4 regions of the Nonomuraea sp. NPDC003560 genome follow, and region 4 is predicted to be linked to each of the others. Evidence: riboswitches for the same ligand, from Rfam matches in the RefSeq annotation. Region 4 holds a riboswitch; each other region holds the start of a gene.
What was found. A riboswitch is a leader RNA that binds a small molecule or an ion and turns the genes downstream of it on or off. The one in region 4 is predicted to bind cyclic di-AMP.
Positions count from the first base shown of each region.

Region 1: it holds a riboswitch for cyclic di-AMP, as region 4 does, so the genes downstream of both, ACFYUV_RS18535 (CHAP domain-containing protein) here and ACFYUV_RS24375 (NlpC/P60 family protein) in region 4, are expected to answer to the same signal.
Region 2: it holds a riboswitch for cyclic di-AMP, as region 4 does, so the genes downstream of both, ACFYUV_RS21580 (hypothetical protein) here and ACFYUV_RS24375 (NlpC/P60 family protein) in region 4, are expected to answer to the same signal.
Region 3: it holds a riboswitch for cyclic di-AMP, as region 4 does, so the genes downstream of both, ACFYUV_RS07810 (C40 family peptidase) here and ACFYUV_RS24375 (NlpC/P60 family protein) in region 4, are expected to answer to the same signal.

Region 1 covers NZ_JBIAOF010000004.1:509,757-517,433, forward strand. The annotation lists gene ACFYUV_RS18520 (hypothetical protein) at 1-464, opposite strand, end outside; gene ACFYUV_RS18525 (aldo/keto reductase) at 562-1,383, shown strand; gene ACFYUV_RS18530 (Gfo/Idh/MocA family protein) at 1,403-2,356, shown strand; cyclic di-AMP (ydaO/yuaA leader) riboswitch at 2,474-2,611, shown strand; gene ACFYUV_RS18535 (CHAP domain-containing protein) at 2,625-3,320, shown strand; gene ACFYUV_RS18540 (class I SAM-dependent methyltransferase) at 3,375-4,193, opposite strand; gene ACFYUV_RS18545 (YciI family protein) at 4,350-4,787, shown strand; gene ACFYUV_RS18550 (RNA polymerase sigma factor) at 4,833-6,173, shown strand; gene ACFYUV_RS18555 (extracellular solute-binding protein) at 6,546-7,677, shown strand, end outside.
Region 2 covers NZ_JBIAOF010000005.1:205,036-212,712, reverse strand. The annotation lists gene ACFYUV_RS21615 (ABC transporter permease) at 1-5, shown strand, start outside; gene ACFYUV_RS21610 (hypothetical protein) at 21-485, opposite strand; gene ACFYUV_RS21605 (DUF421 domain-containing protein) at 576-1,145, opposite strand; gene ACFYUV_RS21600 (rod shape-determining protein) at 1,142-2,128, opposite strand; gene ACFYUV_RS21595 (PadR family transcriptional regulator) at 2,213-2,710, opposite strand; gene ACFYUV_RS21590 (MDR family MFS transporter) at 2,767-4,221, shown strand; gene ACFYUV_RS21585 (DUF5302 domain-containing protein) at 4,269-4,469, shown strand; cyclic di-AMP (ydaO/yuaA leader) riboswitch at 4,635-4,769, shown strand; gene ACFYUV_RS21580 (hypothetical protein) at 4,945-5,652, shown strand; gene ACFYUV_RS21575 (alpha/beta fold hydrolase) at 5,707-6,597, shown strand; gene ACFYUV_RS21570 (hypothetical protein) at 6,628-6,999, opposite strand; gene ACFYUV_RS21565 (roadblock/LC7 domain-containing protein) at 7,026-7,397, opposite strand; gene ACFYUV_RS21560 (DUF4388 domain-containing protein) at 7,430-7,677, opposite strand, start outside.
Region 3 covers NZ_JBIAOF010000002.1:528,782-536,458, forward strand. The annotation lists gene ACFYUV_RS07800 (NYN domain-containing protein) at 1-110, shown strand, start outside; gene ACFYUV_RS07805 (NlpC/P60 family protein) at 243-1,169, shown strand; cyclic di-AMP (ydaO/yuaA leader) riboswitch at 1,520-1,684, shown strand; gene ACFYUV_RS07810 (C40 family peptidase) at 1,815-2,297, shown strand; gene ACFYUV_RS07815 (hypothetical protein) at 2,468-3,301, shown strand; gene ACFYUV_RS07820 (M48 family metalloprotease) at 3,313-5,160, shown strand; gene ACFYUV_RS07825 (glycosyltransferase family 4 protein) at 5,157-6,251, shown strand; gene ACFYUV_RS07830 (carbohydrate ABC transporter permease) at 6,268-7,185, opposite strand; gene ACFYUV_RS07835 (sugar ABC transporter permease) at 7,182-7,677, opposite strand, start outside.
Region 4 covers NZ_JBIAOF010000006.1:163,809-171,485, forward strand. The annotation lists gene ACFYUV_RS24355 (Lsr2 family protein) at 867-1,199, opposite strand; gene ACFYUV_RS24360 (RDD family protein) at 1,725-2,213, opposite strand; gene ACFYUV_RS24365 (RDD family protein) at 2,320-3,921, opposite strand; gene ACFYUV_RS24370 (amino-acid N-acetyltransferase) at 4,007-4,576, opposite strand; cyclic di-AMP (ydaO/yuaA leader) riboswitch at 4,864-5,015, shown strand; gene ACFYUV_RS24375 (NlpC/P60 family protein) at 5,022-6,065, shown strand; gene ACFYUV_RS24380 (LuxR C-terminal-related transcriptional regulator) at 6,153-6,365, opposite strand; partial or broken gene ACFYUV_RS24385 (cytochrome P450) at 7,109-7,534, shown strand; gene ACFYUV_RS24390 (winged helix-turn-helix transcriptional regulator) at 7,568-7,677, opposite strand, start outside.

The DNA of each region.
Region 1 (7,677 bases), on a different contig from region 4:
TCGGGGACGGGCAGGGCGGTGAAGACCGACACCCGGCTCATCCGCAGCCGCAGCGCGGCGGCCAGGCCGAGCAGGGCGCGCGCCCGCGAGGGGGTCGCCCGGGCCCGCAGCAGCGGCCGGAACGGCCCGGCGGCCAGCAGTTCGAGCAGCCTGAGCGTGGCCAGGCCGTCGTCCACGACGACGATGCGGCCGGGGTCGGAGGTCAGCCAGCGCATCTGGACCTTGCCGGAGAACGCGTCGCCCACGGCCTGGACGCGGCGCGGCATGCGCTCGCGCGGCTCGTCCAGCACCAGGCCGGCGGGCAGGTCGAGGCGGCGCAGCTCCTTGCGGGTGGCGCGCAGCGGACGCAGGCCGGCGCGCGGCACGACCACGGTGTCCGGGCCGAGCAGCCCGGCATGGTGGGCCTCGACGGCGCACAGCATCTGGAGCGGAGACTCCACCCAGGCCGACGCCTGTCTGACCACTCTGTTTCCCCCAGCCGGTGGATGGCCTTGCACGACCCGCCTCAAGGTAGCCCGGCCTGCTTAAGCCGCAAGAAACGACACGTGAACAATGGAGGGTATGAACTCGCTGATGCTCAACACCGACGGTGTGCAGATACCACAGCTCGGCTTCGGCGTCTGGCAGGTCTCTGCCGACGACGCCGAGCACGCGGTGACGGCCGCGCTGCGCGCCGGATACCGGCACGTCGACACCGCCGCCGCCTACGAGAACGAGGAGGGCGTCGGCCGGGCCGTGCGCGCCGCCGGGGTGCCACGGGAGAAGGTGTTCGTCACCACCAAGCTGTGGAACGGCGACCACGGGCGCGCCGAGCAGGCCTTCGACGAGAGCCTGGCCCGCCTGGGCCTCGACTACGTAGATCTTTTCCTGATCCACTGGCCGGTCCCGGAGCAGGACAGGTACGTGCAGGCCTGGCGGGGGCTGGAGAAGATCTACCGGGACGGCCGGGCCAAGGCCATCGGGGTCTCCAACTTCACGGTCGCCACCCTGACCCGGCTGATGGAGGAGACCGACATCACGCCGTCGATCAACCAGATCGAGCTCCACCCGTACTTCCAGCAGCGCGAGATGCGGGCCTTCCACGAGGCCAACGGCATCCTGACCGAGGCGTGGAGCCCGCTCGGGCAGGGCAAGGGGCTGCTGGCCGACCCGGCGCTGCGCGTGCTGTCGGAGAAGTACGGCAAGACGCCCGCCCAGATCGTGCTCCGCTGGCACCTGCAGCTCGGCAACGTGGTGATCCCCAAGTCGGTCACGCCGTCGCGGATCGAGGAGAACATCGACGTGTTCGACTTCATCCTCGACACCGAGGACATGGCGGCCATCGGCGCGATGAACGCGGGGCGGCGGATCGGGCCCGACCCCGACTCGTTCAACCTGACCTGAGCGCTCTACGATCTCGGTCGTGCGAGATTTCACCTGGGGAATAGCGGCGACCGGCGGCATCGCGCGTACCGTGGGGGCGGCCATCGTGGCCGAGCCCGGCATGCGGGTGGCCGCCGTCGGCTCGCGGAGCCCGCTCAGGGCGCGGGCGCTGGCCGACGAGCTGGGCGCGGAGTCGGCCTACGGCTCCTACGAGGCCCTGTGCGCCGATCCGGCCGTCGACGCGATCTACGTCGCCACGCCGCACGCCCAGCACCTGGAGGTGGCCGAGGCGGCCATCGCGGCGGGCAAGTCGGTGCTGTGCGAGAAGCCGCTGGCGGCCGACGTGGCCGACGCCGGGCGCATGGTGGCGCTGGCCCGCGCGGCCGGGGTCTTCCTCATGGAGGCCATGTGGATGCGCTTCAACCCGCTCATCCAGCGGGTGGCGGCCGATCCGCGCTTCGGTGAGATCCGGTCGGTGCGGGCCTCGTTCGGCTTCGCGCTGCCCTACGACCCCGCCCATCGGCTGTGGGCGCCGGAGCTGGGCGGCGGGGCGCTGCTCGACCTGGGGATCTACCCGTTCGGGCTGGCCCAGCTGCTGCTCGGCATGCCCGCGGAGCTGCGGATGGCCGGCTCGCTGGCGCCCAGCGGGGTCGACGCCGAGGCCGGCGGGCTGCTGCTGTACCCCGACGGTCGGCGGGCCCTGGTGGACGTGTCGCTGCTGGCGCATCACGCCAACGACGCGAGCGTGGTGGGCACGTCGATGCGGGCCGACATCCTGGCGCCGTTCTGGGCGCCGCGGCGGGTGCTGCTGTCGGGGCCGTCGATGGAGACGGAGGAGCTGGTGCTCGACCCGGCCGACAACGGTTACGCGGGCGAGCTGCGCGAGGTGCGCGCGGCCACGATCGAGGGCCGCACGGAGAGCGAGATCATGCCGCTTGACGAATCCCTTGCCATGATGGGGCTTCTGGCCGAAGCACGGGCCCAACTCTCCTAGCTGGACCTTTAGCCACTTGCCTGGCTCTTGCCCGATGTATTACCTTGTGGGGCATCTCGCGGCAGATGTCCGGTTTATCCGGCTTTGTCCAACCATCGCAAGACATTTCACAGGATCGTCCTGTGACCGCTGAATCCGCCTCCGGGCGGAACCGGGGACCCACGTCCTTTGGGGTGAATCGGCACTTCGGTGCCGTAGGGCAGCTTCCACGTCCGAACCCGTCAGCTAACCCGGTAAGCGGCATGGAAGCAAGGAGTCAATGCCCTCGATGGCCACGCACCGTCCCATCCGTGCCCCGAAGATCACCTACGCCCACGCCGCGCTCGGCGCGGCCATCCTCGCCTCCGCCATCGGCGCTCACGCCACCACCGCCGCCGCCGACAGCGCCGGCCCGGCCGCCGCGGCCGGCCACTCGGCCGCCGCGCCGCAGGCCGCCGCCCAGACCCGCAAGGCGGAGGAGACCCAGGTCAACGTCACCGCCCAGCAGGTCCTGGCGATGGCCAAGGCCCAGGTCGGCACCTCCGAGAACGCCTATGGCGGCGGCACCAAGTTCCAGAAGTGGTACGCCGACTCCAAGCGCGCCGCCGAGACCATCGCCCGCGACGGCGGCACCCGCGCCATGTACCTGAACGCCCCCTGGTGCTCGATCTTCGTCTCCTGGGTCGGCGAGCAGACCGGCGCCCGCCCGCAGGTCGGCTGGGACGCCTGGACCGTGGCCCACGCCAAGTGGTTCGCCGCCAACGACCGCTGGGGCGCCGAGGCCAGGCCCGGCGCGGTGGTCTTCTTCTCCTGGGGCGGCAGCAAGAGCCTGGACGCCATCCAGCACGTCGGCTTCGTCGTCAAGGACAACGGCGATGGCACGATCTCCACGATCGAGGGCAACACCGGCAACGGCAAGGTCGAGGAGCGCGTCCGTCCGAAGTCGCAGGTCGTCGGCTACGGATACCCGCAGTACGCGAGCTGACCTCCGCCCGCTCCGAGCGCGCGTCCCGCACGAGGGACGCGCGCTCGCCGCGTCTCAGGGCCGGACCGCCGCCAGCGAGTAGAGGATCGGCAGGTGCGAGTCCCCGAACGGGAACCGGTACCGGCCGTCCGCGCCCTCCGGCAGCAGGCCGCGCGGGTCGAGGTCGGTCTCGACGTGCTCGCCCAGCTCGGCCACCGTGAACCCGGCCCGCGCCGCCGCCGTGACGATCTCGCCCACCGAGTACGGGTACTCGACCGCCTCGTGGGTCCCGGTCACCACCGCGGCGTCGGCGTACGTGCCGGTCACCGTCTCCCGGTGGGCCTGGCCGCCGCCGTAGGGCCAGTCGGCCACCAGCGGGTCGAGCGAGGCCACCGTCTGGTAGGCCGGATGCAGGTCGACCAGCACCAGCCGGCCGCCGGGCCGCAGCGCCATGGCCGCGCCGCGCATCCAGGCGTCCAGGTCGCCGATCCAGCACAACACGCCGTACGTGGCCACCGCCACGTCGAAGCCGCCGGCCAGCTCCGCCGGCAGCCGCTGCGTGTCCGCCTCCACGAACGTGGCCGCCAGCCCTGCCCTGGCCGCCAGCTCGCGGGCGCGCGCGACCGCCACCGGGGAGAAGTCGACGCCGGTCACCCGCGCTCCGAGACGTGCCCAGCTCAGCGTGTCCAGGCCGAAGTGGCACTGCAGGTGGAGCAGGTCCCGGCCGGCGACGTCGCCGGCCAGGCGGCGTTCGAGCGGGTAGAGGGTCTGCCGGCCGGCGAGGAAGGCGTCGACGTCGTAGAACCGGTCGGCCGAGGTGGAGCCGTGGACGCGGGCGCGCTCGTCCCACAGGGCCCGGTTGGGCACGGGGGCGTCTGGTGCGGGTTGGGGCATGGGGCGAGGATGGCACATCGGCCACCCCGCCGCACGACCGGTACGGTGCCCTGGAAGCGGACGGTCCGCGCCCGCGTGTCGATCCGGCCGGCGCCCGTTCGACGCTTCGGCGAGGCCGGCTCCGCCCCGGGGGCCGCGGACGGAAGGGACGGCAGGATGAAATTCATGATCGTCGGCAAGGCCAACGAGGAGACCGAGGCCGGGGCGCTGCCCAGCCAGGAGCTCGTCGACAACATGCACGCCTACAACGAGGCGCTGGCCAAGGCCGGGGTGCTGCTGGCCGCCGAAGGGCTCTACCCGAGCTCGCAGGGCGCGCAGATCGCCTACAGCGGCGGCCGGGCCACAGTGATCGACGGCCCGTTCGCCGAGGCCAAGGAGCTGATCGCGGGGTTCTGGCTGATCCAGGTGAAGTCCAGGGAGGAGGCTCTGGAATGGGCGATGCGCGTGCCCGTCCCCGAGGGCTATGACGGGATCGGCCTGGACGTGTGGCGGGTGTACGACGCCTCCGACGCGCCCGACGCGGCCTCGTCCGACCCGGCGGAGGTCGAGCGGGAGAGGGCCATGCGCCGGCGTCTGGGCGGGCGGGAGAGCTGACCTCGGCTTGCGGACCCCGGACGGTGCTGGTGTCATGAGCCGGTGATGGCTTCCGACACCCACCGGGCGATCGAGGCGGTCTGGCGGATCGAGGCGCCCCGGCTCATCGCCGGTCTGGCCGGGCTGGTCCGCGACGTCGGCCTGGCCGAGGAACTGGCCCAGGACGCGCTGGTCGCGGCCCTGGAGCAGTGGCCGGAATCGGGCGTGCCACGCAACCCGGGCGCCTGGCTGATGACGGTGTCCAAGCGCCGCGCCGTCGACCTGATCCGCAGGAACGAGCGGATGTCCCGCAACCTGGCCGAGCTGGGCCACCGGCTGGAGACCGCCGCTGAGCCGCCCGAGCCCGACGAGATCGAGGACGACCTGCTGCGGCTGGTCTTCACCGCCTGCCATCCGGCGCTGTCGATGGAGGCGCGGGTGGCCCTGACGCTGCGGGTGCTCGGCGGCCTGAGCACCGACGAGATCGCCCGCGCGTTCCTGGTGCCCGAAGCGACCGCCGCCCAGCGGATCGTGCGGGCCAAGCGCACCCTGGCCGACCGGAAGGTCCCGTTCGAGGTGCCGCAGGGCGCCGAGCTGGCCGGACGCCTGTCGTCCGTGCTGGAGGTCATCTACCTGATCTTCAACGAGGGGTACTCGGCGACCGCGGGCGACGACTGGATGCGGCCCGGCCTGTGCGAGGACGCGCTGCGGCTGGGCCGGGTGCTGGCCGGGCTGATGCCCGCCGAACCCGAGGTGCACGGGCTGGTCGCGCTCATGGAGATCCAGGCGTCCAGGGCGGCGGCCCGGGTGGGGCCGTCCGGGGAGCCGGTGCTGCTGCTGGAGCAGGACCGCACCCGGTGGGACCGGCTGCTCATCGGCCGCGGACTGGCGGCCCTGACCCGAGCCGAGAGCCTGGCCGAGGAACGGGCCCGGAGCCTGGCCGAGGAACGGGCCCGGAGCCTGGCCGAGGAACGGGCCCGGAGCCTGGCCGAGGAGCGTGTGGAGAGCCTGGCCGAGGAGCGGGCGGGCGTGGTGGGGCCGTACACGTTGCAGGCCGCGATCGCGGCCTGCCACGCCCGCGCGTTCGACCCCGGCGACACCGACTGGGTGCGCATCGCGAGCCTGTACGAGTCGCTGGCCCGGCTGGCCCGCTCCCCCGTCGTCGAGCTCAACCGCGCGGTGGCGCTGTCGATGGCCTACGGCCCGGCGGTGGGCCTCGACCTGCTCGACCAGATCATGGACGAGCCGGCGCTCAAGGGTTACCACCTGCTGCCGAGCGTCCGCGGCGACCTGCTGTTCCGGCTGGGCCGGCGCGGCGAGGCGCGGGCCGAGTTCGAACGGGCGGCCTCGATGACCCGCAACTCCCGCGAGCGCGCCCTGCTCCGCGAACGCGCCGCCGCCTGCTGAGCCCCGCCTCCCCAGAAGCCGGGCGCGGGCCGAGCGGCGGGTAACGTTGGACCGTTCCAGAAGATCGTCACGCTGCGTGACAGCAACACCTGACCGGGAGCAAGCCTGGAGGGTCCGGGCGACATGCCCTTGATGCGGCACGAAAGATGTCTCTTGAGGTGGGAGCGCTCCCAAACAGCCCTTCACACCCTTCATCCCCTTAAATCCTGATTCTGGGTGGCAAAACGCACGATTGGTAACGGTTCCGTTTCGGCGGATTGACGGACACAGCCGGTAAGTGCACCCTTTGTGGGAGCGCTCCCAAACACTCCCACCGCGGCGGAGCGCGTGCCGCGGTGCACCTCCCATCAGTCACCCGAGAAGGGGTCCCCCATGATGATCAGCAAGCGTCGCGGTCTGGCCGCGGCCTCAGCCCTGGCCGCGGCGGCGCTGACCGTCGCGTCGTGCGGCAGCGGCGACACGCCGGCCGCCGGCAACAGCCCCGCCTCCTCCGCGGCGGCGGCCGAGCCCGTCACCATCCGGGTGCAGACCTTCGGCGGCGGCTCCAACTTCGGCTACAAGAACGCCATCGAGAAGTGGAACGCCGAGCACAAGGACATCCAGATCAAGGAAGAGCACCTGACCGACCAGTTCGAGCAGCAGTACTGGCCCCAGATGATCCAGTGGCTGCAGTCCGGCAACGGCGCGGGCGACGTCGTCGGCATCGACGAGGGCGGCATGGGCCTGGCCAAGGCGCACCCCGAGTGGTGGGCCGACCTGAAGGAGTACGGCCTTGAGGGCCGCAAGGCCGACTACCCCGCCTGGAAGTGGGAGAACGGCGTGACGGCCGACGGCAAGATCTTCGGCCTCGGCACCGACATCGGCGGCATGAGCCTGTGCTACCGCACGGACCTGTTCAAGAAGGCCGGGCTGCCCACGGACCGCGAGAAGGTCGCCGCCCTGTGGCCGACGTGGGACGACTTCATGAAGGTCGGCCAGCAGTTCCAGGCGAAGGTGAAGGACACCAAGTTCACCGACGGCACCAACACGCTCTACAACGTGGTGCTGTACCAGGAGGCGGCCAAGAACGGCAACGTCGCCTACTTCGACAAGGACAACAACCTCATCGTCGACAAGAACCCGGCGGTGAAGGCGGGCTTCGACTTCGCCTCCAAGCTCAGCCAGTCCGGCCTGACGGCCAAGCTGCGCAACTTCACCGACGAGTGGGCGGCGGGCACCCAGAAGGGCGCCTTCGCCACGGTCGGCTGCCCGTCCTGGATGCTCGGCGTGGTCTCGGGCAACGCCGGCGACGGCATGAAGGGCAAATGGGACGTCGCCTCGGTGCCCGGCGGCGGCGGCAACTGGGGCGGCTCGTGGGTGGCCGTGCCCAAGCAGTCCAAGCACCCGAAGGAGGCCGCGCAGGTCGCCGACTACCTGACCAGCGCGCAGACCGAGGCGAGCATCTTCACCGACTTCGGCAACATGCCGAGCAACAGCAAGGCCCAGGCCGACGCCGCCGTGCAGG
Region 2 (7,677 bases), on a different contig from region 4:
CCTGAGACGAGCGCCCCGGGTCAGGACAGCGTTGTCTCGGGGGCGGGGGAGTAGCAGGTCGTCCTGCCGACGATCCTGACGTTCGGCCCGTCGAGCACGGTGAGCTCGAACGTCAGGTTCGTCCGGGGGTTGCGCACGACGGAGACGACAGGGGTCTCGTCACGCAGGTCGAGATCCTCGACGATCTGGTCGTAGCCCATGTCCTGGAGGGTGTGCAGCAGGCCGTCGGGGGTGTCGGCGGCCTCGCCCTCGGCCCGGACGAGCCGGCGCACCTGGCCGGGCACGCACGAGCGGTCTTCGGTCTCGTCGGAGCGGTCGGCCGGCGACACATGCAGCGCGGCGCTGGTGAGCAGGGTGTCGGTGTCGGCGGTGAGCTGCCTGGCCGCCTCCTCGAAGGAGGACTGGCGGCCGGAGGTACAGGCTGCCGCGACCGCGACGCATACAAGCACCGCGGACATCACGACCGAGCGACCAGCCAGGCGCACGTTGGGACGATATCGGAGATCAATTCCGGGCGCAGGGGTATTAACGCAAGATTAATGGCCGATATCAAAAGGCAATCCGGCCGCGCATTCTCAGGAGGGGCCGGTTCTCAGCTCGTCCAGCTTGCGTTCGATGCGGTCGAGGCGGCGGCACAGGTCCTCCAGGTCACCGCGTTCGGCCCCCTCCTCCTCGGGGCGCAGGTGAACCAGGAGCGAGCCGCCGGGCTCCAGGCGTACCAGGTCGGTGTCGGTGACGCTCTCGGCCCCCCGGAGCTGGAGCATCACGTTGAGGTCGGCCTGCCGGACGCCCATCCGGCGCAGCGCCGAGGGGATGAAGTGCCCGTCGCGGGCCAGGACGACCGGCGTGCCCTCGAACGCCCTGCCGACCGAGGGCACGGTCGCCGCCAGCCGCACCACGACCGAGTTGACCGCCACCAGGATCACCACGCCCACCAGGCCGCCGATCAGCGAGTTGTCCGGGCCGATGATCGCGTTCTGCACGACGTTGCTCATCAGCAGCATGACCACGAAGTCGAAGTTGTTGAGCTGCGCGATGCCGCGTTTGCCGGCGATGCGAAGCAGCACGGCGATCGTCACGTAGACGGCGATCGTCCTGACGGTCTTGTCGGCGACGGAGACCCCCAGGTCGAACAGGTCGCTCACCGGCGCCTCAGCTTGGCGATCAGCCCCAGGTCCTCCACGCAGCGTCCGAGCCCCAGGGCCACCGAGTCGCTGGGCCGCTCCGCGCGCCGCACCGGCATGGACAGCCCCTCCTGCAACCGCCGGCGCAGTCCGGGCAGCAGCGCGCCGCCGCCGACCAGCACCATTCCGCGCTCGCCCAGGTCGGCGGTCAGCTCGGGAGGGCAGCGTTCCATGGTGTGCTCCGCGGCCCGCACGATGTGCTCGACCGGCTGGACGGCCGCCTCGCGGACGCGCGCCGCGGGCAGCGCCACCGCGCGCTCCTCGCCGGTGTCGGCGTCCCTGCCGCGGATCAGCACGTTCCCGGTCGGCTCCCGCGTCGCGCGCAGCTTGGCCGACTCGGCCTCCCGCTCGTCGGCCAGCAGGCCGTGCTCGTCCTCGACCAGGCGGGCGACCGCGCGGGTCACGGCGTTCCCGCCGCCGCGCACGGTCCCGGCGGCGACCACGGCCCCGCAGGAGAGCACGGCGACCCTGGTGGCGTCCCGGCCGATGTCGACGACCATGTGCCCGGCGCCGTCGCGGACCGGCAGGCCCGCGCCGAGCGCGGCCGCGATCGCGTGTTTGACCAGCAGGATCCCGCGGGCCTCCGCCTCGAAGCCGGCGTCGCGCAGCGCCACCCGCTCGATCGGCGTGAACTCGTCGGGCACGGCCATCACCAGGCGCGGCCGGGGGAACGGGTGCCGGTGCACCTTGCGCAGGAAGTGCCTGATCATGCGCCGGGCGAGCTCGCCGTCCTGGGGCAGGCCGTCGCTGATCGGCCAGTACGTCTCGCCGTCCGTGCCGTCCGAGCCGTCCAGGGCCTCGGCGCCGAAGCCGACGACCCTGCCCGTCTGCCTGTCGCGCAGGACGACCGACGGCTCGTCCAGCACGATGCCCCTGCCCTTGGCGTAGATCCTCGTGCCGGCCGCGCCGAGGTCGATCGCCAGGTCACGACCCAGGAGGCTCATCGCCGTACTGGGAGGTTGAGCATCATGCCTGGGTGTATATCCGGCGCTTCTCCAACGCAACACCAGGAACCGCAGAGTTCCGTTTTACCCTTCGCGCCGCAGGGCGGCCAGGGTCTCGTCGGCCCACTCGATGCCGGAACGCGCCTGGTGCAGGCCGAGGGACAGCGCGTACTGGCCGAACAGGCCCCCGGGCCGGCAGTCGAGCGTCGCGAGGCGGGCCTGGAAGTGGGCCTTGATGCGCTCGACCACGGCGACGGCCTGCCCGGTGTCGAGCAGGGCCAGCAGGAACGCCTGGAGGGCGGTCTCGCTGCGCACGGTCGCCGACGGGTCGTGGCCGACCAGCCACTCGGTGACCAGCGCGCGGCCCTCGGCGGTGATGGCGTAGATCTTGCGGCCCCGGGCGCCCTCGTGCTCGACCGTCACCAGGCCGTCGGCGGCCATCTTGACCAGTTCCGGATAGATCTGCGTGTGCCCCGCCTGCCAGACGTGGTTGAGCGAGTGCTCGAACTTCTTGGCCAGGTCGTAGCCGCTGGCCGGGCCTTTGGTGGCGAGCAGGCCGAGGAGCGCGATCCGCAGGGACATGCCCGCCAGCATAGCGAAGGCTTGACATGTCAGCTCTTACATATCAATCTTCACCTGTGACTAATGACATGAAGACCAAGGGCAACGGTCTGGTGTTGCTGGCGGTGCTCGGCGGGATGTTCCTGGCGATGCTCGACCAGACGATCGTCGGCACCGCGCTGCCCCGCATCACCGGCGAGCTGGGCGGCACCCGGCTCTACACCTGGGTGGTCACGGCCTATCTGCTCACCTCCACCGTGACCGTGCCGCTGTACGGCCGGCTGTCCGACCAGCACGGCAGGAAGCCGCTGCTGCTCGTCGGGATGTCGGTGTTCGTCGTCGGATCGGCGTTGTGCGGGCTCGCCCAGGACATGACCCAGCTCATCGCCTTCCGCGCCGTGCAGGGGCTGGGCGCGGGCGCGTTGCTGCCGCTGTCGCTGGCCCTGGTGATGGAGATGTTCCCGCCCGGACGCAACGGCGCCCGCGTGCAGGGCGCGCTCGGCGGCGTGATGGCGTTGACGTACCTGGCCGGGCCCTTCCTGGGCGGGTTGTTCACCGACCACGCGAGCTGGCGGTGGGCCTTCTACGTGAACGTGCCGCTCGGGATCGTGCTGATCGCGATCGTGGTGCTGCGGCTGCCGTTCCGTCCGGGCACCGGCGGCGGGGGCCGGCCGGACTACGCGGGCATCGCGGTGTTCAGCGTGGCCATCAGCGCCCTGCTGCTCGGCCTGACCGAGAAGGGCCTGGACGGCAACTCCTGGACCTCCCCGCCCGTGGCCGGGCCGATCCTGCTGGCGCTGGTCCTGCTGGCCGCGTTCGTGCTGGTCGAACTGCGGGCGGCGAACCCGGTCATGCCGATGCACCTGTTCCGGGACCGCACGTACACGCTGGTCAACGCGACCTCGTTCTTCACCGCCTTCTGCATGTACGCCGGCGTGGTGTTCCTGCCGCGCTACTTCCAGCAGGCGCTGGGCGTCAGCGCCACCGAGTCCGGGCTGAGGATCTACCCGATGACGCTGGCGATGGTGGCGGGCAGCGCGCTCATGGGCACGCTGATGTCCAGGACGCGCACGTACAAGCCGTGGCTGGTCGGGGCGCCGTTCCTGCTGGTGGCCGGCAGCCTGCTCTGCCTGAACCTCACCGTGCGCACCGACGGCCTGCTGCTGGCCGGGTGGATGGCGCTGCTCGGGCTCGGCATGGGGCCGATGTTGTCGGGGCTGACCGTGGCTGTGCAGCAGGCCGTCGCGCCGCGGTACATCGGCACGGCCTCGGCCAACCTCACCTTCTTCCGGCAGATCGGCGGCTCGGTGGCGCTGGCGCTGGCCGGCACCGCGTACACGTCGGTCATCACCACGGACGCGCCGGTCCACGGGCTCGCGGCCGCGCACGCCTCGGCGGCGGCCGTGGTCATCCCGTCGCTGGGCGTGGCGGGCGCGGTGATCGCCCTGGTCGCGCTGGTCATGATGCCCGGCAGGCGGCTGGAGCAGGCGCCCGCGGCGGAAAGCAGAGTGGAGGCCGGTTTCGCGTCGTAAGCGACGTCGTGCGAAGCTGTGGATGTCCCCAGAACCAGGAGGTCCTCATGGCGGAAACACCGGAGCCGGAAGTCAGCGAGACTCCCGAGGACGAGATGAAGCGCAAGTTCCGCGAGGCGTTGGAACGCAAGCGCGGGCAGCAGGCCGACTCGGCCGCGGGTGGCAGGGGCGTGGACCCGTCGAAGATCCACGGGGCGCACGGTCCGGCAGCGAGTAAAAGATCCTTCAGGCGCAAGAGCGGCGGCTGAAAGGCCCGATTTAGCAGGGGGTACGGCATGCCGTGCCCCCTTTCTCTTTACCTCGATAGGTAGATCTTTACCCGGTTCATGACGATTCGTTTGTATTTGTCCGAATCTCTGGGTACCGTCTTAACCAATTACCAGCTGGTGGCGTAGTCCCTACCAGGAGAGGGACGACAGCTGGCGCCGAATCCCGACTTGTCGGGAACCGGGGACCCATCTCATTGGGGTGAATCCGGCCATGTGCCGGTAGGGCATCTCCACGCCCGAACCCGTCAGCTAACCCGGTAGGCGAGATGGAGAGGACTTCACGCATGTACCACCTCGTCGTACCCCCGGACAGTGTAGTGACGACCGCCTGCTGAGCGGTCTCTTCCCTGACTTCCCCCACGCGCCGCGTAACCACCTTTTCGGCGCTCTGCCCGGTTACGCACCGTAGTCACGCGCGTTCCCCCTGTCCCCTCGCGAAGGACTTCACTGCTTCATGTCTCGATTTGGCCTGCGCTCTCTCGCCCTGCTGTCCGTGTCCGCCATGGGCGCGCTGACGATCTCCGCCACCGGCGCCCACGCCGACACCGGCGACGACCAGAAGATCCTGCTCAAGGGTTCCACGAAGGCCTCCTACTTCTGGGACGACTCCTCCGGCCGGGCCGGCGACACCGGCCTCCCCGCCAGCGGCAAGCCCATGCAGAAGGGCCTGGCCGCCAGCCCGAGCTGGCCCCTCATGACCGAGGGTTACGTGACCTACAACGGCAAGAAGATGCCGTTCTTCGTGGGCGACCGCGGCCCCGGCGAGCCCTCCAGCCGTGGCGTCATGCTCGACCTCGACGCCAAGACCTTCGCCGAGCTGACCGGCGGCACCTTCAACCCCGACACGCTCGGCGTGGACGGCAACGGCGGCCAGGGCCACATCAAGATCGATTACGTCATCACCAAGTGGGGCGACGGCAAGGGCAAGAAGAACTACCCCGTGGCCTTCTCCACCGGCGCGTGGGGCAGGTTCGACGACAACCCGGCCGAGCCTCCCAAGGTGCTGGCCGACAAGCCCGCCGAGGACGCGGCCGGTTCCGCCGGCGGCCAGGTCGGGAAGACCGTCGCGATGGGCGGCACCGTCATGGCCGGCGTGCTCGTGCTGGCCGGCGGCGGCGTGGTGCTCGGCGGCGAGCGCCTGCGCAAGCTGCTCAACGACTGATCTCCGGACAGACCGCTCTTTACGCCTCGCGACCAGAATGACATTCTGGTCGCTGTGATCCAGCGCGCAGCCGCCAACGGCATCGAGATCGCCTACGAGAGCTTCGGCTCACCCACGGGCAGGCCCCTGCTGCTCATCATGGGACTCGGCGCCCAGCTCATCCACTGGGACGACGAGTTCTGCGAACTCCTGGCCGAGCAGGGCCACCACGTCGTCAGGTTCGACAACCGCGACGCGGGCCTGTCCACCCATCTCCACGACGAGGGCGTGCCCGCATGGGGCGCGCCCTCGCCGTACGTGCTGGACGACCTGGCCGACGACAGCGCCGGGCTCATGGACGTCCTGGGCCTGCCCGCCGCGCACGTCGTCGGCGCCTCGATGGGCGGGATGATCGCCCAGGCGCTGGCCATCCGGCACCCCGCCCGCGTGCTGAGCCTGACCTCGATCATGTCCACGCCCGGCCCGCAGGCGGCCCCGCCGACCGAGGCGGCCGCCGCGGTGCTCTTCGCCAAGCCCGCGACCGACCGCGAGGGGGTCGTCGCCGGCGCGTTGACGACCTGGGCCGTGCTCGGGTCCCCCGGCTGGGAGCTGGACCGCGAACGCGTCACCAGGCTGGCCGGGCTCGCCTTCGACCGCTGCCACGACCCGGCCGGCACGGCCCGCCAGCTCGCCGCCATCATGGCCTCCGGCGACCGCACGTCCGCGCTGGGCGGGCTGAAGGTGCCCGCGCTGGTCATCCACGGCGAGGACGACCAGCTCGTGCCGCTCGCCGGCGGGCGGGCCACGGCCGCCGCCATCCCGGGCGCCCGCCTGGTCACCTACCCCGGCATGGGCCACGACCTGCCCCGCGCCCTGTGGCCCGCGATCGTCGCCGAGATCACCGCCCACACCGGCTCCGCGACGCCCGCCCGGCCCGAGCCCGCCCGGCCCGAGCCCGCCGCGTGACCCGCCGCGGAGCCTCCCTGCGCGGGCCGGTCAGAGCTCCAGCTTCTCCTCGATGACCTTGAGCATGTGCCGGGCCAGGGCCAGGTTGGCCCGGTTGCGGTCGAGGGCGAGGTAGAGGAACAGGCCCTTGCCGCTGCGGCCGGTCAGCGGGCGGATGATGTGGTACTGGGCGGTCAGCGTGATCAGGATGTCCTCGATGCCGTCCTTGAGGCCCAGCGAGTCCATCGTGCGCAGTTTGGCCTTGATGACCTCGGTGTTGCCCGCCGCCGCGACCTGCAGGTCCAGCTCCTTCGAGCCGCCGAGCGTGCCGAGCGCCATGCCGCTGCCGTGGTCGACGATCGCCGCCCCGATCGTGCCGTCGATGCTCATCATCTCTTTGAGGGAGACGTCCATGCCTGCCATGCTTTCCTCCGCTTCGGTGGGGATGGTCAGTGCTTGCGTGCCACGGCGGCCACGGAGGCCGCCGTCTTCCTGCCCTCCAGCCGGAGGAGCCCGACGTTGGCGCCGGGTCCCGCCAGAACCGTGAGGACGATCGTGGGGCCCGCGGCGTAGAAGGCCACGAACCCGGCGGTGCCGGACACGAGGGTCTCCTCGAACGTCCCGCGGCCCGCCATGGTCAGCATCCGGCCGCTCATCGCGAGCAGCGCCGCCGACAGCGCCGCCACCTGCTCGCCGGTGTCCCCTTGCAGGTCGCAGGCGATCCGCAGGCCGTCGACGGTGCACGCGACGCTGCCGGTGACGTCCGGCGTGCGGCCGCGCAGGAGCTCCATCTCCGCCAGGACCTCTTGCCGTAGCTCCACGGGTGGCCTCCTCCTGCGTCGTGAGGGGAACCTCACGGCATCTCCTCCAGCGCCTTCTTCAGCCGCAGCAGCAGCGTCAGATCGGTCGGGTCGCCCGTCGGCACCGGCCCGGCGGCCCCCGCCCGCCCGTTCCCGGCGGGAACCGCCACCGCGCCGGGCACCCGCCTGGGCAGCGCCTCCCCGTCGTCCGGACGGCGTTGCGCGGGCCGTACCGGGTCCGGCGGGACGAGGAGGCCGGCGGCGGCCAGCCTCCTGACGGCCACCAGCACCGAGTAGCCCG
Region 3 (7,677 bases), on a different contig from region 4:
GGGCCGTGGCCGTCGTCTCCTCCGACCGCGAGGTAGCCGAGTCCGTACGCCGGATGGGCGCCAGACCGGTTCCGTCCGGTCTGCTGCTGCGCCGGCTGGGCCGCGCATAAGTTACGAATTAGCACTATTGGCGAGACCCAACCCGCCACTTCTGTACTATTTCGCCCCAGGTGTAATCCCTGGGAGGCGACGCTGTGAGGTTTGGCCGGGTGACGGTGGCCGCGGGTCTCGCGATCGGACTGATGACGGTCCCGATGGGTGCGGCGCTCGCTGATCCCAAGCCCACTCTCAAACAGGCCAAGGCCAAGCTGGAGAAGCTGAACGACAAGGCCGACAAGGTGGTCGACCGGTACAACACGGCGACCGAGAACTACAAGAAGGCCAAGGACGCCTACATCAGGCTCAACGACCGCTACAAGCAGAAGCTGCAGACGGTCGCCGACCTCCGCGCCGAGATCATCAGGGTGGCGGTGGACTCCTACAAGCTGGGCGGGGACGTCACCTCCCTGCCCGGCATGGTCGGCGTCGACGATCCCGAGAACCTGCTGGCCGGGCTGGCCATGGCCGGGCAGCTCTCGCGCGAGCGGCTGGAGAAGCTGGCCGCCTTCGACCGCGAGAACAAGGGGCTCAAGGCCGAGCGCGACAATGCCGAGACCGCGCTCGCCGACGCCGACAAGGAGCGGGACGCCGTCCAGCGGGAGCGGGCCGAGGTGCTGAAGCTGGTCGGCCAGCAGAAGAAGCTCCTGGACAAGCTGGGGGCCTACAACCCGGGCAATCCCAACAGCACCGGCATCAAGTACACCGGTCCCGCCTCGGGCAGCGCGGCGGCCGTCCTGAACTTCGCCTTCGCCCAGGTGGGCAAGCCGTACATCTACGGGGGCACGGGCCCGCGCGGCTACGACTGCTCAGGGCTGACGCAGGCCGCCTGGCGCGCCGCCGGCGTCTCACTGCCGCGTACGACGTGGCAGCAGTGGGCCTGGGGCGCGAGCCGGAAGGTGGACCTCAAGGACCTCCAGCCGGGTGACCTCATCTTCAGCGAGGGGCTCGGGCACGTCAGCATCTACGCGGGTGGCGGCAAGATCGTTCATGCGCCGCAGACGGGCGACGTCGTCAAGGTCGTCCGCCTCGCCGACTACGGTCGCCCGCTCGTCGGAGCCATCCGCCCCTGACTCGGCCCCCGCCCGAAATCTCGGGCGGCTTCGGCGTGCCCGTGAGCGCTGCGGCGAACGGGACAAACGGGGCGAAAGGGCCCTGACAATCAGGTGTGCCGGGAAGTGTGAGAAGGGTCACAAAGCGGTAACGGAGTCCTGAGGTCCAGCAGGGGTTTCACCCTTGACTTGCACCTTTATCTGATCTTTACAGGCCGAGTCTCCCTTTGCCAAATCTTGACCCCTCGGCGTAGTTTCTGGCGTCGCGGTCAGCAAGCCATGCGCACCGCGGATCGACATCGGAACCCCGATGCGGACCAGATAAAAATCCAGCGGTCGCCGCCGATATCCCCGTTCAGGCACAACCATCGGGCGGCGACCTGCCGAGTCCGTGCAGCCAGGAGGCACGGAGCCGGGGACCCAAAGATCCCGTCATCCCCCGGGATCAGGGGTGAATCGGCGCGTCTTTCGCGCCGTAGGGCGACTTCCAGGCCCGAATCCGTCAGCTAACCCGGTAGGCGTTCGTGGAAGACACAAGGAGAAATCCTGTCTACCTCCCTGCATAACCCCCGTCTGTCCCGTCTTGCCCTGAGGGGCGTCGCACTCACGATGACCGTGACGGCCGGAGGTGCGGTTCTCCATGCCGTACCGGCCGGGGCGCAGACGGTGAGCGAATCGGCCGCCAGGCTCACCGCGGTGTCCAGCACCGCCAAGGCGGCCACTGCGAAGTCGGCCAGGTCGGCGAAGACCGTCAGGTCTGCCAAGTCGGCCAAGGCCGCGCGGCAGGCGTCGAAGGCCCGCAGGGCCGTCGCCGTCGCCAAGCATCAGGTCGGCGACCCGTACCGGTACGGGGCCACGGGCCCTGGTGCGTTCGACTGCTCCGGACTCGTCCAGTACGCCTGGAAGAAGGCCGGGGTACGACTCCCGCGCGTGACGAACAGCCAGTTCGCCCGCATCAAGCGCAAGGTCTCCTGGCGCAATCTCAAGCCGGGCGACCTGATGTTCTTCAACGGGCTGGGCCACGTCGGCATGTACGTCGGCCACGGCAAGATGGTCCATTCGCCGCGGACCGGCGAACGGGTGCGCATCGACAAACTGGGCGGATGGCGGAAGTCGTCGTTCGTCGGCGCGGTGCGTCCCGGCGCGTGACAACGGGCCCCGCCCGGACCCTCCCCGGTCCGGGCCGGGGCCTGTCGCATGCCCGGCCCCGAGCAGGACCCGGTCTGGCGAAGGGCTCGGCTCCGGGACGGGATCGGTCCGGCGAAGGGCTCGGCCTCGGGAAGGGGCCGGGAGGGGCGTGGGCCTACTAGCATCGGGCCGTGTCCTCGCAGGTGCGTCCGTCCCTTCGCGGTCCGCGGCTGCTCCTCTCGGTCCTGCTGCTGTCGACGGCGGTGCTCGTGGTGGCCGACGCGCCGCCCGCCGCCGTCCTGCCCGCCGGGGCGCGCGGGTTGTGGAGCGACGGCGGTCAGGTGGCCCGCGGCGCGCGGTCCGTGGTCGTGGGGCACCGCGCAGAGCCCGGCGTGCTCGCCGATCTGGCCCGCCGCGCGGATCTCGCCGGACGGCGGGTGTCCGCGATGCTCGGCCGGCCGGTGCGCGCGCTGGTCGTCGTGCCGGACTCCGACGCCGAGGCGGCCGGGCTGGCGCGCACGGGCCCGCTGGACGGGCTGGCCGCGGTGGCCGACGGCGCCAGGGTGATCGTCGTGCCCGGCTCGTTCGCCCGGCTCACCTCCACGGGACGTGACGTTGTCCTCACCCATGAGCTCACCCACGTCGCCGCGGGCACCGACCGGCTGCCCGTCTGGCTCTACGAGGGGTTTGCCGACTACGTGGCCTACCGCGACGCCGGACTCCCCGTCGGGACGGCCGCCGCCGAACTCGCCGCCGACGTAAGGGCCGGCCGGCTGCCGAGCGAGTTGCCCGGACCTGCGGCTTTCGCCCCCACGGCCGCCGATCCCGGACGGCTCGCGCGGGCGTACCAGGAGGCCTGGATGGCGTGTCGCTTCCTCGCGGACCGGTTCGGTGACGGGACCCTGGTACGGCTCTACCGTGATGCCCGCGTGGCCGGCGTCGATCAGGCGCTCGCCTCCGTGGGGCTCACCGCCGAGACGCTGGCGGCACGGTGGCGCGAGTACGTACGAGAGCAGCTCGCGTGAAGGGGAGGCAGATGAGCGAGCGGAACGACCCGTCCCGGGAAGGGGACGAGCCCGCCGGAGCGGTCGCCGGAGGGGCCGATGAGCCCGGCACGGCGGTCGCGGCGGCGCACGGCGGCGGTGTGGCCATCAGGGACGACGGCGGGGACCGGCCCGGTGAAGGTGCGCCGCGGGAGCCGTCCGGCACCAACGAGCCACCCGAGTCCCCGGGCCACCCCGACGACCCGGACTATCCGGACGCCCGCCCCGACGCGGACGCCGACCCCGACACCGAGGACCCCCGTCACCCCCGACCCCCCACCCCCGACGACCGCCCCCACGCCGACGCCCCCGCCACCGACGCCCAGCCCCCCGCGCAGGCCGCCGAGGACACGGACACCCCCGGCAAGAGCCCCGAGCCCCCCGTCGACCCGGGAACGGGCGGCAAAGGCGGCGGCAAGGGCAAAGGCGGCGGCAAGGGCAAGGGCGGCGAAGGAGGCGGCAAGGGCAAGGGCGGCAAGGGCGCGGGCGATCCCGCCGGCCCCCTCGCCGAAGGCGTCGAGGCCCGTCCGGGAACCGGCAAGCTGACGGGAACGGCGGAGCACCTGATCGCCCGCGAACGGCAACGCGCGGAATCCCGCTCCAGGCGCGCCGCCGGCGCCGCCCTGGCCCTGGTCGGCGGCGTGATCCTGGCGGTGGCCGCGTTCGCCACCCCCTGGCGGGTCCTGGCGGCGGGCGCGCCCGCCGTCGCCCCCGACCCCGCCCGCGACTTCAGCGCCGCCCAGATCGCCAGGGCGCAGGCGTTCGACGCGGCCACCACCCTGCCCGGCTACATCTCGCTCGGTCTCACGGTCCTGTTCGCCGGGCTGCTGGTCCTGACGCCGTTCGCGGCCAAGGTGCTGGGCGTGCTCAGGGGCCCGTGGTGGGTGCGGGTGATCCTCGGCGTGGTGGTGCTCACCGCGATCACCGAGGTGCTGAGGTGGCCGCTCGGCATGTGGTTCGAGACGATCCTGCGCGACTACGGCCTGTCCACCCAGGACTGGGCGGGCTGGACCGCCGACCGGCTCAAGAACACCGGCGTCGGCGTGCTGCTGACGGCCGTCATGCTGCTCGCCCTCGTGGCGCTGGCCCGCAAGGTGCGCCGCTGGTGGATCCCGGCCGCCGTGGGCGCGTTCGCGCTCACCCTCGGCGTGTCGTACGTCTACCCGGTGGTGTTCGAGCCGCTGTTCAACGACTTCACCTCCATGCCGCAGGGCTCGCTGCGGTCGGAACTGCTGGCCATGGCCGAGCGGGACGGCGTCCCGGTCGAGGACGTGCTGGTCGCCGACGCCTCGCGGCGCACCACGGCGCTCAACGCGTACGTGTCGGGCTTCGGGGCCACCCGCCGGATCGTCGTCTACGACACGCTGCTCAAGGCGCCGGAGTCGGAGGTCGAGCTGGTGGTCGCGCACGAGCTGGGCCACGCCAAGCACGCCGACGTGCTCGACGGCACGCTGCTCGGCGGACTGCTGGCCGCCTTCGGGGCGATCGGCCTGTTCCTGCTGGTCGGGCCGCTGCGGCGGCGCACGGGGATCGCCTCGGTGGCCGACCCGCGCGCCATCGGCGTGCTCATGGGGCTGATGACGCTGGCCTCGCTGGTCTCCGACCCGGCCCAGAACCTGATCACGCGGCACGTGGAGGCGCGGGCCGACGTGCACGCCCTCGACCTCACCAGGGATCCGGCCACGTTCGTCGCGATGCAGAAACGCCTCGCCATAACCAACATTTCCGACTTGTCGCCGGATGCGGTGGAATATGTGCTCTATGCCTCCCATCCCTCCAGCCCCGAGCGCAACGCCCTGGCCCGCTCGTGGGCGAGACTGAACGGCGTCCCCGAACCGTGACCGACGTGGTCTTCGTGACGAACGACTTCCCGCCCAGGCCGGGCGGCATCCAGTCGTTCGTGCACGGACTCGCGCTCCGCACGCCGGGGGTGGCCGTCTACGCCCCCGCCTGGCCGGGATGCGAGGAGTTCGACCGGCGTCAGCCGTACCGGGTCGTCCGGCACCCGACGCGGCTGATGCTGCCCACCCCGGCCGTCGCGCGCAGGGCGGCCGGGCTGGTGGCCGAGCACCGCGCCGAGACCGTCGTCTTCGGCGCGGCCGCGCCGCTCGGCCTGCTCGCACCCCGTCTGCGCGCGGCGGGGGCGCGGCGGGTGGTGATGCTCACCCACGGCCACGAGGCGTCGTGGGCGGGCGCGCCGGGCTTCCGCTCGGTGCTGCGCAGGATCGGCGCGCACGCCGACGTGGTGACCTACCTGGGCGACTACACGCGGCAGCGGCTGGCCGCGGCGATCCCCCCGCACAAGCTCGTACGCCTGGCGCCCGGCGTCGACGTCGACCAGTTCCACCCGCGGGCCGCCAAGGCGGCGCTGGGCCTCGACGGCCGGCCGGTGGTGGCCTGCGTGTCCCGGCTGGTCCCGCGCAAGGGCCAGGACCAGCTCATCCGGGCCTGGCCCAGGGTGCTGCGCGCGGTGCCGGACGCGGTGCTGCTGCTCGTCGGCGGCGGCCCGTACCGGGCGAGGCTGGAGCGCCTGGCGGGCGGGCACGAGTCGATCAGGTTCACCGGCACGGTCCCCGCCGCGAGCCTGCCCGGCTACTACGCGGCGGCCGACGTCTTCGCGATGCCCTGCCGCACCCGCTGGAACGGCGTGGACGTCGAGGGCCTCGGGATCGTCTTCCTGGAGGCGTCGGCGACCGGCCTGCCGGTGGTCGCGGGCAACTCCGGCGGCGCGCCGGACGCCGTCCGGCCCGGGGAGACGGGCCTGGTCGTGGACGGCGCGGACGTCGCGGACGTCGCCCAGGCCGTCGTCGACCTGCTCTCCGACCCCGCGCGGGCACGCAAGATGGGCGCCCGCGGCCGCGACTGGATCACCCGCGAGTGGACGTGGGAGCAGGTCGCCACCCGCTTCCACGCCCTGCTCCGACCCTCCTGACCTTGGCCAGGTACACCTAGCCCTTGGTCGAGCCCAGCGTGAGCCCGGCGACGAACTGCTTGTGCAGGAGCTGGAAGACGACCAGCGTGGGCAGCGCCACCAGCAGGGACCCGGCCGCCAGCAGGTTGTAGTCGGTGAAGAACTGGCCGCGCAGGTTGTTCAGCGCCGAGGTCACCGGCAGCTTGTCGCCCGAGGACATCAGCACCAGCGCCCACAGGAAGTCGTTGTACATCCAGGTGAACTCCAGGGTGGCCAGCGCCGCCAGCACCGGCCTGCACAGCGGCAGCGTGAGCCGCCAGTAGCGCTTCCACACGCTCGCGCCGTCCACGAGCGCCGCCTCGGTGATCTCCTCCGGGATCGTCCGCATGAAGTTCGCGATGACGAAGACGCAGAAGCCGAACTGGAACGCCACGTGGATGAGGATCAGCCCGAGGTAGGAGTCGTAGAGCGACTGGGAGTCCGACAGCCAGGCGGGCAGCGGCACCAGCGTGTAGAGGGTGTACAGCGGGGTGATGAGCACCTGCGGCGGCATCAGGTTCCCGGCGGTGAACACGATCAGCAGCGCCTTGCGCCCCGGGACGCGCACCCGCGCGACGGCGAACGCCGTGAACGAGGCCAGCAAGAGCGTGACCAGCACCCCGGGGACGACGATGATCAGCGTGTTCAGGTAGTAGCGGGGCAGCTCGGCCCGGCTCCACGCCTCGGCGTAGTAGCCGAGCGTGAGGTGCTCGGGCACCGACAGGTAACCCAGCCGGGCCGTCTCCGCGTACGGCCGCAGCGAGGCGTAGACCGACAGGGCCAGCGGCAGCACCCAGCCCAGCGCGACCAGCGCGAGGAAGACGTGCAGCAGGACGCGCAGCGGCCGCACGGGCCGGCGCGGGGGCGGCCGCCGGTCCTGGGCCGGGGGAGCGGCGGCGGGCGCGGTGAGCGTCATCGCTCCTCCTTGAACAGCTGCGACAGGTACGTGACGATGAACCCCAGCGAGATCACCAGCAGGATCACGGCGATGGCCGAGCCGAAGCCGATGCGGCCGGCCTCGCCCACGATGTTCTCGGTGACCAGCACCGACAGCAGCTCCAGGCCGTTCCTGCCCTTGTTGACGGCGTAGACGACGTCGAACGCGCGCAGCGCCTCGATCACGGTGATGACCAGCACGATCACGTTGACCGGCCGCAGCGTCGGGAACACCACGCGGAAGAAGGCCTGCGCCTCGGTGGCCCCGTCGATGGCGGCGGCCTCCTTCAGCGCCGGGTCCACGGCCTTGAGCCCGGCCAGGTAGATGATCATGACGTAGCCGACGTGCCGCCAGCCGGCCGCGACCATCACGACCCAGATGTTGATCGACCGGTCGCCCAGCCAGTCCACGGTCAGGCCGGTGACCGCGTTCAGCACGCCGTAGTCGGAGGAGTAGACGAGCTGGGCGATG
Region 4 (7,677 bases):
GGCCGTCGGACGCCGGGGCGAAGCCAGCCTTGGGGTGCCCGCCAGCCACGCATCTCCGATGCCCGCGCCCGTATCTGTTACGTAATCATCGTATGTGCTGCTCCAAACCGCGTCCAAGCGCGGGCGCTACGCCCTGAGCACAACTCGGCACGCAACGCACCTCACACGTATTCCCCATCGGGTCAGCCGGGTTACCGATCGCCGGTGCGCACGAGGGTCCCGCGACGGGACAATGCGCGGCACACGGGAGAGGCCACCGGTTTTCCATCGTGCCCCACCAGTCGCACGCCCGCGTTTTGCCGGTCATCCGCGTCCCGGCCCACCAAGAACCCCGAAGAGAAGCCCGAAGAGAGGCCCGACAAGCCCTGAGAACCCCGCACAAGGCCGTAAGAAGACGGAAGTACCCGGTACCGGAACAGGGCTCGCGACGGCGCTTCCGGAAGCACCGGCTGCCCGATTGTGCGGCGGAGGGTCACCGCTTTGCGCGTACGCCGCAGGAGCCGGGAAGGGGAACATTGCGGCGGGTGACGGCATTGGCCCGTTCCGACTGCGGGTGACGAACACGACGACGAACACGGCGACGAACACGGCGACGAACACGGCGGCCAACACGCGGCGAGCCCGGCGGCGCCCGGGAATTGACACGGACGCCGGCCGCAAAGCCCGGCACGTTCCACTCCCGCGCGGGCGCCTTGTCCGGCGACACGAGCGAGCAATACGCCCACATTTGGGCGAATTAGAAGATCAACAAGTGGTCCGGGGATTCACGAACTCCCCACAAAAACGATCATGCGCTTATGGCGCTCGCCGGGGTCCTAGGCGAACGGCATAAGCGCATGGTCAGGAGATGGCTCTCTCGACGAGGCTCAGTGAGCCGCTTCGTACTTCTCCACGACGGTGGAGGCGATCCTGCCGCGCTCGCTGACCGGCAGGCCGTGAGCCTTGGCCCACTGCCGGATCTCCGAGCTCTTCTCGCGGCTCATCGCACGGTTGCCGCCGCGACCACGGCGACGGGCGGACACGGCTCCTGCCCTGCGGGCGTGCTGCACGAAAGGCGTGAGTGCGTCCCTCAGCTTCTTGGCGTTAACGTCGCTGAGGTCAATCTCATAGGAGGAGCCGTCAATAGCGAAGCTGACCGTCTCATTGGCCTCGCCCCCATCGAGGTCATCGATGAGAATCTCCTGGATCTGCTTGGCCATCTACGCAATCCTTTCCCGGAGCATTGTTTCATTCGCTCGCCCAAACATATACCCGGAAAGGCGCGGAGACAATTCAGCGCTACGGGGATTCGGCTGACTGGCAGATCAGTTCTGGTTCTCGGCCTGATCCTGGCGGTTTGCCCGTCGCCCGGCGCCCTCCGATCGCAGCAACTTCACCGCGCCAAAGATGAAGGCGCCGCCGACCACGACCGGGGGGATGAGCGCTGACAATACGTCTGTTACGGCTTCCATTCGTCCTCGCCTCCAGGGCTAGCAGGGTTTCGGGGGCGCTAAATACGCATCCCGGCGCGACCTGCGGGACCTGCGGGAGCACGCCGGACGCTCATGACGCCTAGGTGACAACTCACCCGGAACCGACCATAGCCACACACAGTCGCCCTCAGGGAGCAGGGGCACCGACATCCGGCAACCCGGACGTCCCATAGCCTAATGCCAGTCTCTCCAGGCTCCTTACCGGATCAAGGGAAAATTTTGCGAAAAGGCATCTTCCCAGGTGTGGACGCCTCAACGAAGATCTTTTACCACCCGCGTTCCGGCCAGCCTGTCATGTGGCCCGCGCTCCAACGGCTTGTCGATCAGGATGAGCAGCCCGACGCCGAACAGCAGCATTCCGGCCAGCAGATTGACCACCGGAATGCCCATCAGCATGACAGGCCCGGGATAGACCAGGGCCCGTTTCAGCAGGGCGCCACGCGGAAGGCCGTCCGGCGCCAGGCGAATCTTCATGATCGCCTGGCCGAACGTCCGCCGGCGCAGGCAATGGGCCCGCCAGTCATAGGCCGTATAACACAGGCCGGCCAGGAACCAGGCCAAGAGCCCGGGGAGCCGTCCGCCGAACGCCTCGACCATCCCGACAGTCCGGAAGGCGCCCCACAGCGCGATGAACAGAATGTAATAGAAGACCCCGAAGACCAGCGCCTCAATGAAGCGGGCGGCGAGGCGTTCCCACCATTCCGCGGGCACGGCGCCCGGCCACGACGGTGTCCCGGCCATATCCCACCTCACGCGGTCGGCGGTCGTACCCCCCATATTGGTACGCCCCGCACACACAAAACAGAGGCCGGCGGGAAGCCGGCCCCTGTTTTACGCTGACGCGGGATTACTTGATCTTCACGACCACCGTGCCCGCGAACTTGTCCGCGAACGTCTGCTGCAGCGGCTTGTCCCACAGCTGCGAGGCGCCGTTGACCGCGACGCACGCCCAGGCGAGCAGCGGGCCGAGGAACGGGATGACGCTCAGGATGTAGCCGCCCCAGGTGACGCCGGCGCGCTTGATCGCCAGGTCGGACGCGAGCCCGCCCGGAGGAAGGGCCTGGCCCACCGGCACGACCTTGATCCCCATGACCATCTTGCCGACCGTCTGGCCGTTCATCTTCGTCAGGAAGAACTCGTAGCACACCCAGACGGCGGTCGTCACGATCGCCGACAGGATGCCGATGACGAAGCCCGACAGGATGCCGGAGGTCGAGCCGGTCGCCGAGTCGTAACCGATCGCGAACAGGCCCAGGATGAGGCTGACCACGAAGTTCACGACGCCGAGGATGACGCCGTCGATGATCCTCGCGACCAGACGCTGCCACCACTCCGCCAGGGGGGCCGGAGCTCCCGGAGGCTGCACGCCGACGGGCTGACCGTAGGGCTGGCCGTAGCCGGGCTGGCCGTAGGGCTGCGACTGCTGCTGCTGGCCGTATGCCTGGCCGTACTGCTGCTGGTCGCCGTACTGCTGGCCGTAACCCTGTTGCTGGTCGCCGTACTGCTGCTGGGCGTAGCCGCCCTGCTGGCCGTACTGGGCGTCCTGGCCGTAGCCCTGCTGCTGGCCGTAGTCGGACTGCGGCTGCTGGCCGTAACCCTGCTGACCCGAGGCGGCCTGCTGGCCGTACTGGGCCTCCTGGCCGTAACCCTGCTGACCGGAGGCGGCCTGCTGGCCGTAGCCGGGCTGGGCGTACTGCTGGCCCGAGGACTGCGGCTGCTGGCCGTAACCCTGCTGGCCCGAGGCGGCCTGCTGGCCGTACTGGGCGTCCTGCCCGTAGCCCTGCTGCTGGCCGTAGTCGGGTAGCGACTGCGGTTGCTGGCCGTACTGCTGCTGCTGACCGTAACCCTGCTGGCCCGAGGCGGCCTGCTGGCCGTACTGGGCCTCCTGCCCGTAGCCCTGCTGACCGGAGGCGGCCTGCTGGCCGTAGCCGGGCTGGGCGTACTGCTGGCCGGAGGCGGGCTGCTGTCCGTAACCCTGCTGGCCGTACTGGGCTTCCTGGCCGTAGCCGGGCTGCGTGTACTGCTGGCCCGAGGACTGCGGCTGCTGACCGTAGCCCTGCTGACCCGAGGCGGCCTGCTGGCCGTACTGGGCCTCCTGGCCGTAGCCGGGCTGCGTGTACTGCTGGCCCGAGGACTGCGGCTGCTGGCCGTAGCCCTGCTGCTGGCCGTAGCCCTGCTGACCCGGGGCGGCCTGCTGGCCGTACTGGGGCTGCTGGCCGTAGCCCTGCTGCTGGCCGTACTGCTGCTGTTGCTGGCCGTACTGCTGTTGCTGGCCATAGCCCTGTTGCTGCTGCTGACCGTATGGGGGCTGGCCGAAGGCATCGTCCGCCCGGTAGCCGACCACAGTCACGTCCGGGTCGGGCTCACCGGGCCGACGGCCGTGGTGCTGGCCGTACTCGGGGTTCTCGCCGGAATCGTCCTGTGGGTACGGCGGCTGTCCGGTGCTCACCGTGTCACCTCGCTTCGAGTGCGCATGTGGCACGTGTCAGGACACATGCCTGTGCTGCCCAACGTATCGACATAGGTATCAACAATCACCTTTCCAAGTGGTCAAGGTCCGCGTCACCCGATGTCAGATGCAGCAGCATGCGGGTGTTGCCAAGGGTGTTCGGTTTGACGTGTTCCAGATCAAGGAACTCCGCCACACCCTCGTCGTACGAGGCCAGCAACTCGGCGTAGACCTCGGGTGAGACCGGTGTGCCCTGGATGGGGCGGAAACCGTGCCTCGCGAAGAAGTCGACCTCAAAAGTCAGACAGAATACACGCCGCAGCCCCAGATCCTTCGCCTGCCGGACGAGTGCCGAGACGATCCGCCGCCCCACGCCCAGCCCCCGGCACGCGGGATCGACGGCCACCGTACGGACCTCGGCGAGGTCCTCCCAGAGCACGTGGAGCGCGCCGCAGCCGACGACCTCCCCGCCCCGCTCGGCCACCCAGAACTCCTGGACGTCCTCGTACAGCGTGACCGTGGCCTTCTCCAGGAGCCGCGGCCCCGCGCCCGCGTAGGTGTCCACGAGACGCCTGATCGCACGCACGTCGGGCGTGCGCGCACGCCTGACCACGACCGCGGTCTCGGGGACTGCCACTTCGGCCACCTGCTCCATGGCTCCCCAGGGTACAGATCTCATTACGGCTCGGCCCTAAATCCCACGTCTCGGGCATCTCATCACATCCCGTGGTCAGGTGAACACGGGCCGACTTGGAGCTTTCCTCCAGACCTCAGCACCCCGAATGCTGGACAAAAGGTGCAGAAGCCCGCTTCCGTACGGCTACCCACGAGATCACCTTGTGACCCTTCAGTTGTGAAACCTCTACAGACTCGGCAGTTCCGGTTGAGCGTGAACCCGGAGTGCATTAGTGTCCAGCGACGATGTTCTCCGCGTAATGCGCGCGGAAAGACACGCCCAATTCCCGCAAGGGAAGCCGGGGAACCAACGGCGGCGAGCACCTGGCGCCACCACTTGGGGTGAATCCGACCATCTCGGTAGGGCTGCTCCGGCCCGAACCCGTCAGCTAACCCGGCCGGCGTCGATGAGAGGAGCTCGGTTGGTGAAGCGGACGTTCGACCGCTCGGGGACGTCCGGGGGCAGGCACGCCCGCCCCCAGGAGCAGGCCAGGCGCGCACACCGCCTCGGCGTCATCGGCGTCACCGTCGCCGCGATGCTGTTCGCCGTCCCCGTCGGCTCCGCCGCCGCCGACCCGAAGCCGTCGCTCTCCGAGCTCTCCGACCAGGTGGAGAAGCTGCACGAAGAGATCGAGACGCTGGCCGAGCAGTACAACGAGCAGCGCGAACGGCTGAAGGCCGCCCAGAAGGCCAACGACTCCGCCCAGAAGATCCTGGCCACCAGCGAGTCCGACCTGGCCGCCAAGCGCGCCAGGGCCTCGCTGCTCGCCCAGAACGCCTACATCACCGGCGGCCTGGACAAGGCCCTGGCCTTCGCCCAGTCCGGCGACCCCGAGACCTTCCTCGACCGGGCCGCGACCACGTACGCGCTCGAACAGCAGCAGGGCGAGGAGGTCAACCAGCTCGCCAGGGCCATGGAGGCCGCCGAGCGGGCCAGGGCCGGCGCCAAGACCCGCATCGCCGAGGTCCAGAAGCTCGTCACCGATCTGGAGAGCAGGCGCTCGAAGATCACCAAGCTGGTCACCAAGGTCGAGAGCAACCTCTACCGGCGGGCCGTCGGCGAGGCCGGCCGTCCCGGCACCCGGGCCGTGCGCGTCAACCTGCCGGTCATCGGCGACGGCAAGGCCGCCCAGGCCGTCAAGTGGGCCCTCACCCAGCAGCTCAAGCCGTACGTGTGGGGCGCCGAAGGGCCGCGCTCCTACGACTGCTCCGGGCTGGTGATGGCCGCCTACCAGCGCGTGGGCATCTCGCTCCCCCACTACACCGGCGACCAGTGGACGGCCGGCAGGCAGGTCAGCCGCGACCAGCTGCGCCCCGGCGACCTGGTGTTCTTCTACAGCGACCTGCACCACGTCGGCATCTACATCGGCGGCGGCATGATGGTCCACGCTCCGCGGACGGGTGACGTCGTGCGGGTCGCCCCGATCGGCGGGCGGCCGTTCGCCGGCGGCGTGCGCATCGCGGACTGACCCGCGCGCCGGTTCGCCCAGCGCCACTTCGCCCAGCGCCGGTTCGCCCAGCGTCACTGGATGATGAGCGCCACCGGATGAGCGCCGCTAGATGAGCTGGCGGCGCGCCGCCCATGCCACGGCCTCGATCGCCGTGGCCACGCCGATGCGGTCGCAGATGCCCCTCAGCCTGCGCCGTACGGTCCGTCCGCTGATGTCCAGCCGCCTGCCGACCCGATCGACCGTCACTCCCCTGGCCAGCTCGGCCAGTAACGCCAAATCCGCGTGGCTCAGCTCAACGCCTTCTGTGAGCACATCCACCGGGAGCCCTCCCCCAAACAGCAGAACTCGGACCTTTCAGGCGAAGCAAAGCCGCTCGTCTCGGTGAAGGTAAACGCATCGCGGAAAGGTCGTCAAGCGCCACAATCGGCGCCCTTGACCAGTGCTATTGACATGATCACTTATATGTGACGTACTCCGCATATGTTGGCACGCCGTGGTCCGCTATGAACGGTCCAAACGATCAATTCGGCGGCCCGGTTCCACCTCCGATGAGCGCCACCGACGTGCTGGGTTTTGATCCCTCGGATCCGCAATTTGTGCGCGATCCGTACGTCCGATATCGCGAGCTGCGAGCCGCCGGGCCGATCTTCAGAACGCGCGGCGGGCTGCTCGTCGTGACCACGTACGAGTTGTGCGCGGCCGTGTTGCGCGACCCCGGGTTCGGTCACGGAACGTCCTCGCCCGCGCAGGAAGAGGCAGGTCAGCCCGGCAGGTCGTTCCTGCTCATGGACCCGCCCGATCACACCCGGTTGCGTGCTCTGGTCAGCCGCGCGTTCACGCCGCGCATGGTGACCCGCCTCAGGCCGCGGATCGAGGCGATCACCGCCGACCTGATCGGGCGGCTGCCGGAGGAGGCGGAGCTGATTTCCGGCTTCGCGTACCCGCTGCCGGTGATGGTGATCAGCGAGATGCTCGGGGTGCCGCCGGAGGACCACGACCGCTTCCGCGGATGGAGCGAGGCCCTTGCCCGCGGACTTGACCCGATGCTGACAGACGCCCTCATGTCGGAAACGGAGCGTTCCAGGAACGAGTTCCGCGACTACTTCCGCCACCTGATCGCGCGGCGGCGCGAGCGTCCCGGCGAGGACCTCCTGAGCGCCCTCGCACACGTCGAGGAGCTCACCGAGGCCGAGTTGCTGGCGACCTGCGTGCTGCTGCTCGTGGCCGGCCACGAGACCACCGTCAACCTCATCGCGAACGGCGTGCTGAACCTGCTGCGGCACGACCTGCTGCACCGCGCCGCCGAGCGCCCGAGGGAGGTCGTGGAGGAGGTGCTGCGCTTCGATCCGCCGGTCCAGCTCACCTCCAGGATCGCGCTGGAGGACCGGGAACTGGGCGGGACGCCGGTGCCCGCGGGCTCGGCCGTGCTCGTGCCGATCGGCGCGGCCAATCGCGACCCCGCCGCGTTCGCCGATCCCGACCGGTTCGCCCCCGGCCGCGAGCCCGGCTGCCGGTGCGGCTCAGGCGGTAGCGTCGTAGCGTTCCCTGGCGGCCTCGACGTCCTCGATGTGCTCCTCGGCCCATGCCTTGATGGCGGTGACCAGCGGCATCAGGCTCTGGCCCAGCGGGG